DNA from 3 places in the Brevundimonas goettingensis genome. Region 2 is predicted to be linked to each of the others. Evidence: predicted binding sites of a transcription regulator. Region 2 holds the regulator's gene; each other region holds the start of a gene.
What was found. Region 2 encodes LexA, which represses DNA repair genes until DNA is damaged. Its sites were predicted from a motif close to ATGTTCNCNANNTGTTCT; they were not measured.

Region 1: a site for LexA is predicted at 2,852-2,869, ahead of dinB (DNA polymerase IV). Genes of this name have one in related genera too.
Region 3: a site for LexA is predicted at 1,918-1,935, ahead of recA (recombinase RecA). Genes of this name have one in related genera too.

Annotation. Positions count from the first base shown of each region.
Region 1 covers NZ_CP062222.1:1,669,644-1,674,684, forward strand. Annotated here, with positions in the region: gene radC (RadC family protein) at 1-628, opposite strand, end outside; gene IFJ75_RS08310 (thermonuclease family protein) at 739-1,158, shown strand; gene IFJ75_RS08315 (3'-5' exonuclease) at 1,155-1,712, opposite strand; gene dinB (DNA polymerase IV) at 1,746-2,828, opposite strand; gene IFJ75_RS08325 (hypothetical protein) at 2,963-3,181, shown strand; gene IFJ75_RS08330 (S8 family serine peptidase) at 3,739-5,041, shown strand, end outside.
Region 2 covers NZ_CP062222.1:1,390,118-1,395,158, reverse strand. Annotated here, with positions in the region: gene IFJ75_RS06930 (ComEC/Rec2 family competence protein) at 1-734, shown strand, start outside; gene lexA (transcriptional repressor LexA) at 883-1,578, opposite strand; gene trpC (indole-3-glycerol phosphate synthase TrpC) at 1,831-2,634, opposite strand; gene trpD (anthranilate phosphoribosyltransferase) at 2,631-3,671, opposite strand; gene IFJ75_RS06910 (anthranilate synthase component II) at 3,676-4,266, opposite strand; gene IFJ75_RS06905 (peptidoglycan-binding protein) at 4,388-4,582, shown strand; gene IFJ75_RS06900 (hypothetical protein) at 4,579-4,749, opposite strand; gene IFJ75_RS06895 (ankyrin repeat domain-containing protein) at 4,836-5,041, opposite strand, start outside.
Region 3 covers NZ_CP062222.1:197,918-202,958, forward strand. Annotated here, with positions in the region: gene IFJ75_RS00980 (S41 family peptidase) at 1-212, opposite strand, end outside; gene recA (recombinase RecA) at 719-1,801, opposite strand; gene IFJ75_RS00990 (hypothetical protein) at 2,018-2,167, shown strand; gene IFJ75_RS00995 (M20/M25/M40 family metallo-hydrolase) at 2,172-4,061, opposite strand; gene IFJ75_RS01000 (CheR family methyltransferase) at 4,159-4,977, opposite strand; gene IFJ75_RS01005 (response regulator) at 4,998-5,041, opposite strand, start outside.

The DNA of each region.
Region 1 (5,041 bases), 280 kb from region 2:
CGATCTGACGGGTCATGGCGATGTCCGCCTGCGACGGCGCGGGATCTCCCGAAGGATGGTTGTGGACGAGGATCAGGGCCGAGGCCGAGAGCTCGAGCGCCCGCCGGATGACTTCCCTCGGATAGACGGGGGCATGATCGACGGTGCCGTCCGCGACCAGCTCGTCGCCAAGGAGCCGGTTGCGACGATCCAGGTAGAGGGCCCGGAACTGCTCCCGGGGCAGGTGGGCGAGCGTCGTTCGGGCATAGGCTAGGAGCGCCGACCACGACGACAGGACCGGACGCGTGCTGGCGGCGCTGCGCGCCAGTCGCACGCTGAGCTCACGCAGCAGCTTGAGGTCCCGGATCACCGGGGCGCTTATCCCCGCGACCCGCCCGAGCTCGGCGATCTCGGCGGCGGCGATGTCGCCGAGCGACCCGAACCGCGCGATCAGGCCCTGTGCGGCCGCATCGACCTCGGCCGGCGGCAGCCAGCGATCCAGAAGAAGGGCCAGCAGGACGCGGTCGTCCAGGCCGGCGAGGCAGGACGGTTCGGGCGCCGAAACCTCACGGCCCGGGGGCCGGCGGGCGGCGCCGCGCGGCGACGGCTCGACCCAACGGACTTCCGACGTGCGCGAGAGCGGTTTCATGGCGATCTCCTGATCCTCACTCCCCATCGGAGCGCCCCGCGCGGCCCTCGCTCTCCCTTTCGGCCGGATCGTCGCTTGGCGAGGCGACGGAAGCGCCCCATCCTGTCGTGATGACACGGCTTCCCCTCCTCGCCGGCCTCGCCGCCGCCGCCGCCGCCCTGCCCGCGCTCGCCCATGCCGATCCCTGCGAGGGCCGTCTGCCCGCCCGCGCGGGCGAGACCTTCTCCGGCCAAGTCCGCTACGTCGGCGACGGCGACAGCCTCTGCGTGGGACCGGGCGCGGACCCCGCCACCTGGATCGAGGTGCGCCTGTCCGATTTCGATGCGCCTGAACTGCACAGCCCGACGGGTCGCGCCGACCGCGACCGGCTCTCCCGGCTGGTCAGAGGGCGGGTGCTCGCCTGCGTCGCCGTACGCGGCCGCAACGGCAGGGTCATCGTCTATGACCGGGTCATCGCCGCCTGTCGTCTCGATGGACGCAGGGTCGGCGACCTGCTGCGCGCCGCCGGCGGCCGCGAGGGCGGCAACTAGGACAGCCGGCGGGCCCGTTCCGCCTCGGCCAATCGCCCGACGGTCAGCCAGACCTGGCGTTCTTCCTCGGCGTCGGCGAGCGCCCGGTGGCGAACCGGCACGCTCTCCCGCTCGATCCGGGCGCGACGGATCAGGGTCGGGATGAGGGCTTCGACCTCGACATCCGACAGGACCCCGGACAGGATTCCGGAGGCAAGGGCGGCATGGGCCTCATCGGTATCGCGCAAGGTCAGGGCCTTGCGCGCGAGACCGGCGCGCCGCAGCAGAACGCTGAGCCACTTGCCATCCCAGGACGGGGCGCTGGCGTAAAGGGCGTGGCCGGAAAGGACCTCGACCATGCGGCGCGCGACATGCTCGAGAGAGGTCCCGACCTCAAGCAGGCGGGCTCGGGAGAGCTTATGGATGGCCTCCGCCTGCGGGCCCCAGTCGCGCCAGTCGTCCGCCGGCCGGATCAGATGGCTCTCGCCGCGCCCGTCCTCGAAGACCCAGCCGACCTCGATCGGATAGGAGTCGTCGCTGAGGGACGAGGCCTCGAAATCCAGAAAGACAACCATGCCCGCCCTAACGCCTGATCCGGCCTGAAGGCCTCATCCGAGCGCCAGTTGCGGCTCGCCGGCCGAAGGGGCGGGCGAGCGGTCCAGGTTGGACAGGGTGACGCCGACCAGGCGGACCCCCATCCGGGGTGGATAGAGCGAGCGAACGAGGTCGAGGGCGACCGCGCTGAGGGTCTCCAGGTCATCGACGCGGCCTTGGACGGACCGGCTGCGGGTCGCCTGCCGGAAGTCCGCCCATTTGACCTTCACGGTGACGGTGCGGCCACGCACGCCGGTCTGCGCGCACCAGGCCCAGACGTCGGCCGCCATGGCCTTGACCCCGGCCTCGATGCCGACCGGATCGGTCAGATCCTCGGCGAAGGTCGTCTCCGAGCCCGAGGACTTGCGCTCGCGGTCCGGGCGAACGGGGCGGTGGTCGATGCCGCGCGCGATGTCGTAATACCAGCGTCCCGAACTTCCGAAATGGCGCTGCAGGAACTCGAGGGTCTGCGCCTTGAGATCCGCGCCCGTATGAATCCCCAGGTCGTGCATACGTTTGGCGGTCACCGGCCCCACGCCATGGAAGCGGGTCACGGGCAGGGTCTCGGCAAAGGCCTCTCCCCGGCCGGGCGGGACCACGAACTGGCCGTCGGGCTTCATCTGGTCGGACGCCAGCTTGGCCAGAAACTTGTTGTAGGAAATCCCGGCGGAGGCGGTGAGCCCGGTCTCATCCAGAATGCGCCGGCGGATGTCCTGCGCGGTCTCGGACGCCGTCGCCAGGCCGCGCAGGTTCTCGGTCACATCGAGATAGGCCTCGTCGAGCGACAGGGGCTCGATCAGAGGGGTGTAGTCGGCGAAGACGGCATGGATCTGGCGGGACACCGCCTTGTAGACCTCAAACCGCGGCGGGGTGAAAACCAGATCCGGACATTTGCGCATGGCGGTGGTCGAGGGCATGGCGGACCGGACCCCGAACTCCCGCGCCTCATAGCTGGCCGCCGCCACCACGCCCCGTTTCGCGGGATAGCCGACGGCGACGGGCCGCCCCCGCAAGGCCGGATCATCACGCTGCTCGACCGACGCGTAGAAGGCGTCCATGTCGACGTGGATGATCTTGCGGACGGCCGTTTCGGTCATGGTGCTGCGAGCCTACATCCACGAGAACAGATTGTGAACGTCCTTATGGGCGCTGGAGCCACACCCGACGGGGTTTCGGCCCGATAGCCGCGTCCATCCCTCGAAAATCCGGACGAACGCTGTAGGTTGGGCCCATGACTAAGCTCGATCATCCGAACGAACCGGGCAAGTGGACCCGACTGGACGCCGCCGAGGGACGCGCGCTCTGGCGTCGCGACCGCAGCGATCCCTTTCCCGTCACCCAGTTCTATCTTCTGGCCCCGCCCCGTCAGTCCGAGGTCTTCTATGACGAGGCCCTGGCCCGGCAGCAGTTCGCCGCCCTCGGACCCAGGACGGCAGACGAGGCCGCGTGAGACGTCGTCCGGCGCGCAGATCCGTCGGCCGCGACGTCCTGCACAGCATCCGTCCCCTTCTCCCTGCTCCGGTTTTCTGATCCATGCCCTGACCAGGAAGCGGCACGCGCCTTGTCGGATTTGAAGCGAACCGCCCGGCCGCGCCCGAAACTCGCACTGCCCGGTCATCCCCTGGCGGGTCCCGGGTCGGCATTCTATCCGTGCCGCGAAGCGGTTCGCGCCCGATCAGGCGTCCTGGCCGCCTGCTCTGCCGACCCGGCGAGCCGGGCCGGGGCCCATCGCCCGTCCGGAATTCGCCGGCGGCCCTGTTGATTCAGGCCACACCGGCTCTCTGCGACAGGGAGCGTGAGTATCGGCGGACGCCAAGGCGCGCTACGAAATCAACGCCCCCCCGAAAGCGACCAGCCGCCCCAAACCAGACGCCTCGTGTCCACCGAGCATCACCCGGTTTACGGGCCCCAAGCCTCCTAAGGGCCCATGACCGCCGGCGAGCTTCACAAACCCTTGTCGTGCGAAACCGTCGCTGTAACCTGAGGGCTGATCGAGGGGGAACAAGGATGCGGATCGCTATATTGGCTGCGGCCTGGGTCGTCATGGCGACCGGCGCCTCGGCCCAGGACGCCAGACCCGTCATCGCCTCCCGCGCCGATCTCCCTGCGACCCGTTTCGAGGTCGCAGGTCCTCCGAGTGAAATCTATCTGACACCCGCGTTCCTGGACGCGCTTGTGCCCCACATCCGGCGCGAGGGCGAACGGCTCTTGTCGGACTACCGGATCACCGACCCGGAAATCGAGGCCCGGTTGCGGATCGGCCTGGCCTCCATCGCCCTCCTGCAAGGTCGCCCCGACGACTCCGTCGCCCTGATCCGGGAGCAGCGGACCCACGAATCCAAACCTCAGATGAAGCAGGTGGGGTATCTGGTCAGAGAGGCCATGGCGGCCGGCGCCGCGGCCCCGGTCCCGGCCCGCTGCGACGTTGCCGTCAGAACCTTGTCCAGAACGCTGGAGTCTGCAGACCCGTCCGTGGTCCGCGATGAGGTGCTGAGCCGTTACGGCGTCACCCAGACCGCCAGCCCGGCCTTCCACGCCGGGAGCGCCGCCCTGGTGGTCGATCCGCAAGCCAGGGCGCAAGGGTCGATCGACATCATGGGCGGCCTCGCCCTGGCCGGCATGGCCGCCGAGGCGGTCTATGTGCCGCCCTGCCGCGAAACCATGGCCGCCGCCCTCAAGGCCTGGCTGGATGTTCCCTCACATCGGCCCGCCGACATCTGGCCGGCACGCGAGCCTGCGACCGAAGATCTCGAGGGGGCCCGGCCTGTCACCGTCGCTGTTCTCGAGAGCGGCTTTGATCGTACCCTGTTCGCAGGGCGATTGGCCTTCGATCCCGCCGAACCTCTCGATGGCGTCGACAACGACGACAATGGTGTGATCGACGACGCGTTCGGGCCGACCTTCGATTTTCACCTTCGGCCCACGGCCGAGGTGGTCACCCCGCCCTCGCCGGTGCTCGCCGCACGGCTCGGGCTTCAGACCGCGCTCGAAAAGGGTCTGCGCGATCTCGCCTATGGCGACGACACCCCGGAATCCCGCTTTGTCGCCGAACGGGCGCGAAACGCCGGCATCCAGGAACAGATCGAAGACACGCTTGCGACCGAGGAATGGGGCGCCTGGTCTCACGGGACCTGGGTTGCGAGCCTGATCGCCGATCCGGCGCCGTTCGTGCGCCTGTACGGGGCCAACGCCATCCCCTTCGGCAACAGTCCAGAGCGCGTCCCGGTGCTGGAGGACGACGCCGCGCGGTGGGCGGCGATCCTGCCCGGGGTCTGCCGTCGGATGCGGGGCGCTGGCGTGCGCGTCGTCA
Region 2 (5,041 bases):
TGGCGTTGGGGGCCTTGCTGGAGCCCGTGGGGCTGGGCGCGCCCTTCCTATGGGTGGCGGGCAAGGGGATCGAGCTGATGCTGGTCATCGGCCACTGGACGGCGGGCCTGCCGGGGGCGGTGAGGACGGTGGCGAGCGCGCCGGACTTTGTGCTGCCCATCGCCTTCCTCGGGGTGCTGTTCGTCTGCCTGTGGCGCGGGCGGCTGAGGTGGCTGGGCCTGCCGCTGGCGGCGGCGGTCATGCTCTGGCCCCGGGCGCCGACGCCCGATCTATGGATCGGCGACGGCGGGACCAATGCGGCGTTTCACTCAGGCAAGGAGGCGGTGGCGGTGCGCCCGGGCGTACGCGAGTTCGCGGCCGACCTGTGGTCGCGGCGGCGAGGACTGACCCTGACGGACCGTCCGGACGAAGGCTGGGTGTGCGGGCGGTTCGCCTGCGCGCCTCAGGTGCGCGATGCGGCGCCCGTGGCCCTGTGGTGGGGGACGAAGCCGCCGTCGGAGGAGGTGCTAAGCGCCATGTGTGGGGCGGCGCCGGTCGTCAGCGTTCGGGCGCGGGTGGCGACGGTTCCGGCGGGGTGCGCGGACACTCTGGTGCTGGACGGCGTCGATTTCGCGCGCGGCGGGGCGGTGGAGCTGTGGCGCGCCGGGTCAGATGGGGGCGCGGGCTGGGAGGCCGTCTGGACGGCGGATGTGCGAGGGGATCGGCCGTGGACGAAGACAAATCCTCTCCCATAGGGAGAGGGCTTGAGGCTCGCAGAGCGTAGCGATGCGCGAAGCCGAAAGGGTGAGGGGGCATGTCGCTCACCGGTGAGGGCGGAACCCCTCACCCTCTCGCCGCTGCGCGGCGGGTCCCTCCCTCTCCCTGTGGGAGAGGGTCAGGTATTCAATGATACTGGCGGATCAGGCCGACCAGCTTGCCCTGGACCTCGACCTGGTCGGGGCCGAAGATGCGGGTCTCGTAGTTGCGGTTGGCGGGCTCCAGGGCGATGGACTGGCCCTTCTTGCGCAGGCGTTTGAGGGTGGCTTCCTCGCCCTCGACCAGGGCCACGACGATCTCGCCCGAGGAGGCGGTGTCGACGCGTTTGATGACCACCAGATCGCCGTTGAGGATGCCGGCCTCGATCATCGAATCGCCTTCGATCTCGAGCATGTAGTGTTCGCCGGCGCCCAGCATGGCCTCGGGCACCTGATAGCGGCCGTTGTCGCCCTGGATGGCGGCGATGGGCACGCCGGCGGCGATCTTGCCGACCAGAACCAGTTCGCGGGTGTCGTTGGCGGCCTCGGACACCGGCGCCGAGCGTCCGCCGCCCTCGATCACCGCAGGGGTGAAGGGGGCGCGACCGCGAATCGGGCCCGTCGTCGCCTGTTCCGGCAGCTTGGTCACCTCCAGGGCGCGGGCGCGGTGGGCGAGGCGGCGGATGAAGCCGCGCTCCTCCAGCGCCGTGATCAGCCGGTGGATGCCCGATTTGGACGCCAGATCCAGCGCCTCTTTCATCTCGTCGAACGAGGGCGAGACGCCGGTCTCCTTGATGCGTTCGTGGATGAACATCAGGAGTTCGTGCTGCTTGCGCGTGAGCATGGGAGGAGCCTTCAGAACAAGACGTGAACCGTCGTCGATGTTCTGTAAGTGTTCTTCACTAATGTCAACTTAACAGGAGCGGCTCACCTCCCGACGCGCGGAGGTGCGTGGGGAGGACAGATCGCGCAGCGATCAGGAGGGGGCGACGCGATGTTTCCGGTGAGCGATTTTCAATACGGTGTAGCCCTTACCTGATCGTCGCTGCGCTCCGATCTGTCCTCTCCATTCGCCTTCGCGAATGGAGAGGTGAACTCAATCCAGCAGGGCCCGCGTCGCGGCCTCGACGTCCGGCTGGCGCATCAGGCTTTCGCCGACCAGAATCGCGCGGGCGCCGGCCATGCAGACGTCGGCGACGTCGTCAGGGGTGAAGATCCCGCTCTCGGCGACCAGAAGGGCGTTCTTCGGGGCCAGATGCGACAGGCGAGCGGTCGTGCCGAGGTCGACCTCGAAGGTGCGCAGGCTACGGTTATTGACCCCGATCAGGTCGCCGCCCAGCGCGACGGCGCGGCCCATTTCCAGCTCGTCATGGGTTTCGATCAGGGCGTCCATGCCGAATCGGCGGGCCTCGGCCAGGAGCTCGCCCGCCAGAACGTCGTCGATCATGGCCAGGATGATCAGGATGCAGTCGGCTCCAAGCGCGCGGCTCTCGGCGACCTGCCAGGGATCGACGAGGAAATCCTTGCGCAGGCAGGGCAGGGCGACCGCCGCCCGGGCCTGAACCAGATAGTCGTCGTCGCCCTGGAAGCTGGGGCCGTCGGTCAGGACCGACAGACAGGCCGCGCCGCCGGCCTCATAGGCTTTTGCGAGGGCGGGCGGGTTGAAGTCGGCGCGGATCAGGCCCTTGGAGGGGCTGGCCTTCTTGATCTCGGCGATCAGGGCCGGACGGCCGGGGGCGGCGTGTTTCTCGAGGCTGTGACGGAAGCCGCGCGGCATGCCGGCGATCATGGCCAGGGATTCGATCTGGTCTTGCGACTGGGCGGCCTTACGCGCGGCGACGTCCTCGCGCTTGTAGGCGGCGATCTTTGCAAGGACGTCTTCGCGAGGGGCGGCAGTCATACGAGGTCTTCGATCGGCAGGGGCGTGGAGGTGATGCGGGCGAGAGCGGCGAGGGCGTCGGCGGCCTTGCCGTCGTCGATGGCGGCGGCGGCGAGGGCGACGCCGGACTTGAGGTCATCCGCCTTGTCCGCGACGACGAGGGCGGCGGCGGCGTTGAGCAGGACAATGTCGCGATAGGGACCGGTCCGGCCGGCCAGAAGGGCGGTCAGGGCCTCGGCGTTGGTCTCGGCGTCGCCGCCACGCAGGGCCTCGATGTCGGCGCGGGGCAGGCCGGCGTCCTCGGGCGTGACGGTGAAGCGGCGGACGGCGCCGTCCTTCCATTCCGCGACCTCGCTGGGCCCCGTGGTGGTCAGTTCGTCGAGACCCTGGCCGTGGACGGTCCAGGCCCGGGTGGCGCCAAGGCGGCCGAGCACCTCGGCGAGGGGCTCCAGCAGGCGGGGATCATAGACGCCCATGACCTGACGCCGCGCGCCCGCCGGATTGGACAGGGGGCCGAGCAGGTTGAAGACGGTGCGGAAGCCGATCTCGGCGCGGACCGGGCCGACGTGGCGCATGGCGCCGTGGTAGGCGGGGGCGAAGAGGAAGGCGATGCCGGCCTCGTCCAGCGCCGCCTTCTGCTGGTCCAGACCGGCGGTCAGGTCCACACCGAGGACCCCGAGGACGTCGGACGAGCCGGATTTGGAGCTCATGGCCCGGTTGCCGTGTTTGGCGACCTTCAGACCCGCGCCGGCGAGGACAAGAGCCGCCGCCGTGGAGATGTTGAAGGTGTGGGCGCCGTCGCCGCCGGTGCCGCAGGTGTCGATGACGTCGTAGTCGTGGTCGAGCGTCAGGGCGGCCTTGCGCATCTCGCCCGCGAAGGCGGCGATCTCGTCGACCGTCTCGCCGCGCATGCGCAGGGCGGTGACGGCGGCGGCGACCTGGGCCGGGGTGGGCTCGCCGCGCAGACAGGCGGCGAAGAAGTCGCCGGCCTCGGTCGAGGTCAGGGGTTTGCCGTCGACCAGCTTGGCCAGCAGCGGCTTGAAACCACCTTCCGCCACAGGCTCAGACCATGGCCAGACGTTTGACGCCCGCCAGATCGAGGAAGTTGGCCAGCATCTCATGACCGTGTTCGGTGGCGATCGACTCGGGGTGGAACTGGACCCCGTGGATCGGCCGCTCGTGGTGCTGGAAGCCCATGATCTCGCCGTCCTCGGTCCAGGCGGTGACCTGAAGCGTGTTGGGCAGGGTTTCGCGCTGCACGGCCAGCGAATGGTAGCGCGTCGCGGTGAAGGGCGAGGGCAGGCCGGCGAACATGCCCTTGCCCTCATGGAGGATCGGCGAGGTCTTGCCGTGCATCAGGGCCTTGGCGCGCACCACGTGGCCGCCCATGGCCTGACCGATGGCCTGATGGCCCAGGCAGACGCCCAGAATCGGCATGTCCAGCGGCGCGGTGTCGATCAGCGGCAGGCAGATGCCGGCCTGGTCGGGGGCGCAGGGGCCCGGCGAGAGCAGGACGGCTTCGGGTTTCAGCGCCCAGGCCTCGGCGGTCGTCAGGTCGTCGTTGCGGACGACATGCGTCTCCGCGCCCAGTTCCGCGAGGTAGTGGACGAGGTTGTAGGTAAAGCTGTCGTAGTTATCGACGACGAGGATCATGCGGCGGTTCTAGGACCTGAAATCCTCCGCGCCAAGCCGAAGCTTGCTGCGGGCCGGGATAGACACCGGTCGTTAACCATCGCAGCGTCAGATCGGGTCCCTGCTGGATGAGTCCCAACGCGTGATCAACACCGCCGAGATCGAACAGGCCCGAGATCTACTGGTTGAGACGCCCGAGCGTCCGGCCAGTTCGCTGGGCGCGCTGGGCGCGGCGTTTCTGGCCGCCAGCGCCGCGGTGCTGCTGGCGGGCGTCATGGTGCTGGGCCCGGGCTTCGCGATCAAGGACCCGGTCTATCAGGGCCAGTTCGAGAACTAGCCCAGCCAGCCGCTGGTAAAGCCGAAGAAGACCAGGAGGAGGAGGGCGAAGACGATGGCGACGGCCGCCACCGACACGCCCAGAACCGAGGTCATGCCCTTCACATTCTCGCCCTGACGGGCCTCTTCCGTGGTCTCTTCGACGTGGTTGTCCTGGATGGTCGACATGAGCGATCTCCGTTCGTTGTTCACCAAGGAACGGCGGAGACGGCCTTTTTGATCCGTAGGGTGATTTCGCCAGAAGCGATCAGGCCCTAGTGAGCGCCGCCGGCGGCGGGAGCCGGGGCGTCGGGGTCGTTCTCGCCCTGAACCAGATCGAGATCTTCTTCAGTGGCCAGACGGGCCTGACGCGCGGCGTGATCCGCCGGCGCCGCCTGCGAGGCGCCGAGGCCGCCCAGCCGTTCGAGCACGGCCACGGTCGGCGGGCGCCGGTAGCGGCGCGCGCGGTCCAGCGGCGTCT
Region 3 (5,041 bases), 1.2 Mb from region 2:
GTTCGGGCCCGATCCAGCGCCAGGGCGTATTGCGTTTCGTTCGTCGATGAAAAACTCGGGTCGTCGGGATTGACCATCCCCGGGTGACTCGAGGCGACGGCGTCATGGATCGCCGTGGCGTCCACTCGCAGGGTTTCAGCCCAATCCCTGCCCGTCTCGGCCTGAGCGGCGGCCAGACCGACCGACGCCGCAAGATAAAGCCAGATCGACATCCATCACCCCCATTCTCAGGCATGATGGACGACCGGTTGTTCGCTGCCTATCCCTTGCGACGGTACACAGGTCGAAGTGGCCTGGCCGCAGTGATCGCTCAACGTCCGCCTCCCACCCTGTCGCGACCTTGTGGAGATCCGCTTTCGAGGCGGAAGTCGACGCAACGGGTCGTCTCTTGCATCTCGGCATACGCGGCCCGCCGCGGGCGGCGAGATCGTCAGGGTCGGGAGGGGCGAAGGGATCTACAGGCCACGGATCGGCAGGACGGAGCCGGCCGACATGAACTGGCCAAGGAAAAAGGGCCGCCTCGCTTGTGCGGGGCGGCCCTTGCTCACTCCGGCCCGAGCCCCGCGGGGTCGGCGGCGGGTCGCGGGGACCAGCCGGAGGGAGTGTCTGTTCCTCCCCAGGTGGGGAGGCGCTGGATCCGGATGCGTTGGGTGGGGTTGGCCCCCTCCACCATGACGCAAGCGCGTCGCGGTACCCTTCCCGTTGAGGGGGACGGATTCTACCCCTCCAGATCCTGACCTTCGTCCGGCTCGGGCGTGCCCAGCAGGTCGTCGGCGATCTTGTTCTGCGATTTACGCACCTTGTCCTCGATGGCGTCTGCCATGTCGGGGTTGGCCTTGAGGAAGGCGCGGACGTTCTCGCGGCCCTGACCGATGCGGGTCGAGTCATAGGAGAACCAGCTGCCCGACTTCTCGATCACCCCGGCCTTGACGCCCAGGTCGATGACCTCGCCCAGCTTGGAGATGCCCTCGCCGTACATGATGTCGAAGATGACCTCGCGGAACGGCGGGGCGACCTTGTTCTTGACGACCTTGACCCGGGTGGTGTTGCCCGTGACCTCGTCGCGGTCCTTGATCGCGCCGGTGCGACGGATGTCCAGACGGACCGAGGCGTAGAACTTGAGCGCATTGCCGCCCGTCGTCGTTTCCGGCGAGCCGTACATGACGCCGATCTTGTGACGGATCTGGTTGATGAACAGGACGATGCACTGGGTCTTGTTGATCGAGCCCGTCAGCTTGCGCAGGGCCTGGGACATCAGGCGGGCCTGAAGACCCGGCAGGCTGTCGCCCATCTCGCCCTCGATTTCGGCGCGGGGCGTAAGCGCAGCGACCGAGTCGACCACCACGATATCGACCGCGCCCGAGCGCACCAGGGTGTCGACGATCTCGAGCGCCTGTTCGCCATTATCGGGCTGGGAGACCAGCAGTTCGTCGAGGTTGACGCCCAGCTTCTGGGCGTAGGACGGATCCAGCGCGTGTTCGGCGTCGACGAAGGCGGCGGTGCCGCCCGCCTTCTGGATCTCGGCCACCGTGTGCAGGGCCAGGGTCGTCTTGCCCGAGGACTCAGGGCCGAAGACCTCGATCACCCGGCCGCGCGGCAGACCGCCGATGCCGAGCGCGATGTCCAGACCCAGCGAACCGGTCGAGACCGAGGGGATCACCTCGGCGACGCCGTTCTTGCCCAGTTTCATCACCGAGCCCTTGCCGAAGGCGCGATCGATCTGCGCGATCGCCGCCTCCAGGGCGCGTTGCTTGTCGCCGTCTTCCTTGCCCACCAATTTCAATGCCGCCTGCGAAGCCATCTTACCGTTCTCCCTTGCCATGATTCCCATCAATGCCGTGGGAGAGACCCGCCGTGGACCCGCTCCCTGTGAACAGATGTAGAACACGCTTCCGGGCGGTTGCCAAGACGTTCCTGAGAACATCCGTGGAACATCTATGGGTCATGCGACCGTTTCTGACGCATTAAGCCGCGGTTAGAAATGCAACCGTGGCCGCCGCTGATCGTTAACGACGACATGACATGCCACCATGACGACCCTCACGCCCATGACTATCGCGCCGCCACCGTCACCGGTGATCTGGCCGCATTCCTGCATCGCCACAATCGCCCGCTGATCCTCGCCGGGGCGGCGGTCGCGGCCGTGCTTCTGCTGATCGTGATCTAGCGGCTCAGCCCGCCGAGGCGGCCGGAGGCTCCGCCGGTTCGGCGAAACGGGCCGTCATCGACACCCCGCAGGCGAAGATCAGACAGGCCGCGGCGCATCCGGCCAGGGCGCGCGCCACCTGGGGCGGGGCCAGAGGCCGGACGAACATCAGGATCAGCAGGCCGAGCGGAGCGAGAACGCCCGGCAGGTCCATGCCTATGCCGAGGAAGATCGGGTGGGCCAGGCTGGCGATCCAGCCGCCGCCGACGACCGTGACGACCGCCGCGGGGATCAGCGAGGCCTTCGAGACCAGACGCGCGCCGATCGCGGCCGACAGGGCCGCCGCCGCCGCCGCCGCGAGCGCGGGCCAGGTCAGCAGGAAGGCCGCCTCGGGCGCGACCGCCTGGGCCCCGGCCCCGAGCAGGCCGATCAGCAGGATCAGCCCCAGCCAGCCGCCCCAGACCGAGCGCGGCGCGGCCTGCGACCACAGGCTGAGGCCCGCGGCGATCACGGCCGCTCCTATCAGGACGGGAATGAAGCCGCCCATGACGGTGGCCAGCAGGGCCGCGCCCACCACCAGCCCCGCCAGCACCCGCCGCCCGACCACATCGCGCCCGGCCAGCGCCGCCAGAGCCACGGCAAGAACGGTCAGAGCCACGCCGCCCTCGATCCACGGCAGACGCCGCAGCAGGACATAATAGGTGTCCGCCGAGGTGACCCGGCTGGCGATGGGTCCCGCCAGCAACCGCACCGCCTGGGCCAGGACCAGACAGGTCGTCAGGAACCACAGCCCGCCCAGCAGGCCGCGTCCGATGTCGGCGACGGTCAGACCCCCCGCGACCTGGGATGCCGCATGCCGTCCGCCCCAGACCGCGAACAGGAACAGGGCCGCCGTGAGCCCGATCAGGATCCAGCCCGTCGCCGGCGCATGGGCGACGATCAGGTGGTCGAGAACGTCGGCATAGACCCGGCTCTCGCCGCGCGCGGGCAGGGCGGGGGCGCGCAGCAGGGCGTCCGCAGCCTCCAGCGCCTGGGAGCCGATGTGCTGGACGCTGCCCTGATCCAGGGCGTCGGGCGTCGAGGTCGGGGAATGGTACTGGGCCGGGCGGCCGATGAAGGCCAGGTTGATCCCCGGCAGCCCCTGTTTGCGCGGCACGGTGAAGTCGGTGCCGTTCGGCATCAGGCTGTAGATCAGCACCGCCAGGGAGTTGCTGGTCGCCCCGCCGTCCGCCCTGGCCGCCGCCCGGGTGAACAGGTCGATGGTCTGGCGGTTGCCCGGACCCGTTTCGAACATCATGGCGCGGCCGCCGCCGCCCCGGGCCTCGAGGTTGACGATGGCGCCGACGCGGTCGCGTAAGGGGTGGGTCGTGAAGAAGTTGCGCGCCCCGTCCAGACCCAGCTCCTCGCCGTCGGTCAGGAGGACGATCAGGTCACGGTCGGCCAGGCCGCGCGCCTTGATGGCCCGCACGGCTTCCAGAATGGCCGCGACCCCGGCCGTGTCGTCGGCCGCGCCCGGCGACTTTGCGACACTGTCATAGTGGGCCATCAGGACCACGGCGGGCTTCGTCGGATCGCGGCCGGGCAGGACGCCGACCAGACTGATCGCCGGCTTCGACGGATCCAGCCCCCATTTCGTCAGGCGCGCCTTCGCGAAGTCCTCCAGCGGGCCGGCATGCAGGCTGGGGCTCAGCCCCAGGGCCGTCATCCGCCCGAACAGATAGCCGCGCACCGCCTCATGCTCCGGCGTGCCCAGCGGATGGGGTTTTGCGGCGATGATGCGCACATCGGTCATGGCGCGCGCGGTCGAGAAGGCGGTCGCCGGCGTCTCCGGCCCCCTGGGCGACGGCGTCTGCAGGGCGATCACGCCGATGAACAGCGCAAGCGCCAGCGAGCCGAGAAGCAGGGCGAGCCGCATGATGATCCCCTCCGATCAGAGACAAGACTGTAGGTGTGCGGACGAGGGTTTGGGAAGTCGGTTCGCCTGCCAGAGTGCGGGATTGGGCAGGAGGAAATCAGGCCGCGCGGCTGAGCGCCGAGGGCGCCTTCACGAACAGGCCGCGGCGACCGTTGACGGGGCGGAAGGCGACCGTGTCCCCGTCCAGCCGCTCGTCGGTCCCGAGGAACAGGCAGCCGTCGTCGACCAGACGCCGCTCCAGCCCCTCGATGGCCATGCCGCGCTTGGCCGGGTCCATGTCCGAGAGCACATTGCGGCAGAAGATGACGTCATAGCGCGGGGCGCCGGCGATCGGCTCGTCCAGCAGGTTGGCGCGCTCGAACTGGACGACGTGGCGCAACTCTTCGCGGGCGGCCCACTGTTCGTCGGCCGGCTCGAACCAGCGCAGCATGGCCGAGGCGGACAGGCCGCGCTGGATCTCGAAGGTGGTGTAGCTGCCGGCCCGGGCCCGCTCGATCGCGCGCTGCGACAGGTCGGTGGCGATGATCTCGACATTGGCGCCGGCTTCCAGCCCGCCCATCGCCAGGGACCAGGCCTCCTGGCCGTTGGAGCAGCCGGCCGACCAGACGCGGACCAGGCCGTTTTCGCGGACCCGGCCGATGGCGGGCAGAAGCTCGCGGGCGAAGGTGTCGAACGGCGCCCGGTCCCGACGGAACCAGGTCTCCGGGTTCAGCATGGTCTCGATGACGGCCCAGCCGAGGGAGGCGACCGGCTTGGCCCAGAGGGCGCTCAGTAGGGCGTCGACGCTGTCGAAGCCTTCGCGGCGGGCCACGGGGGCCAGGCGGTGCTCGGCCAGATGAATCCGGTCGCGCGTCAGGCGGAAGCCGGCCCGGGAGGCCAGCAGCGTCTGGAGGCGTTCGAAATCGTCCTGGGTCATGGCTTGTCCAGAAGACGTCCTCAGACGGCTCCCACCTCCGCCAGCTTGGATTGCAGGATCTCGC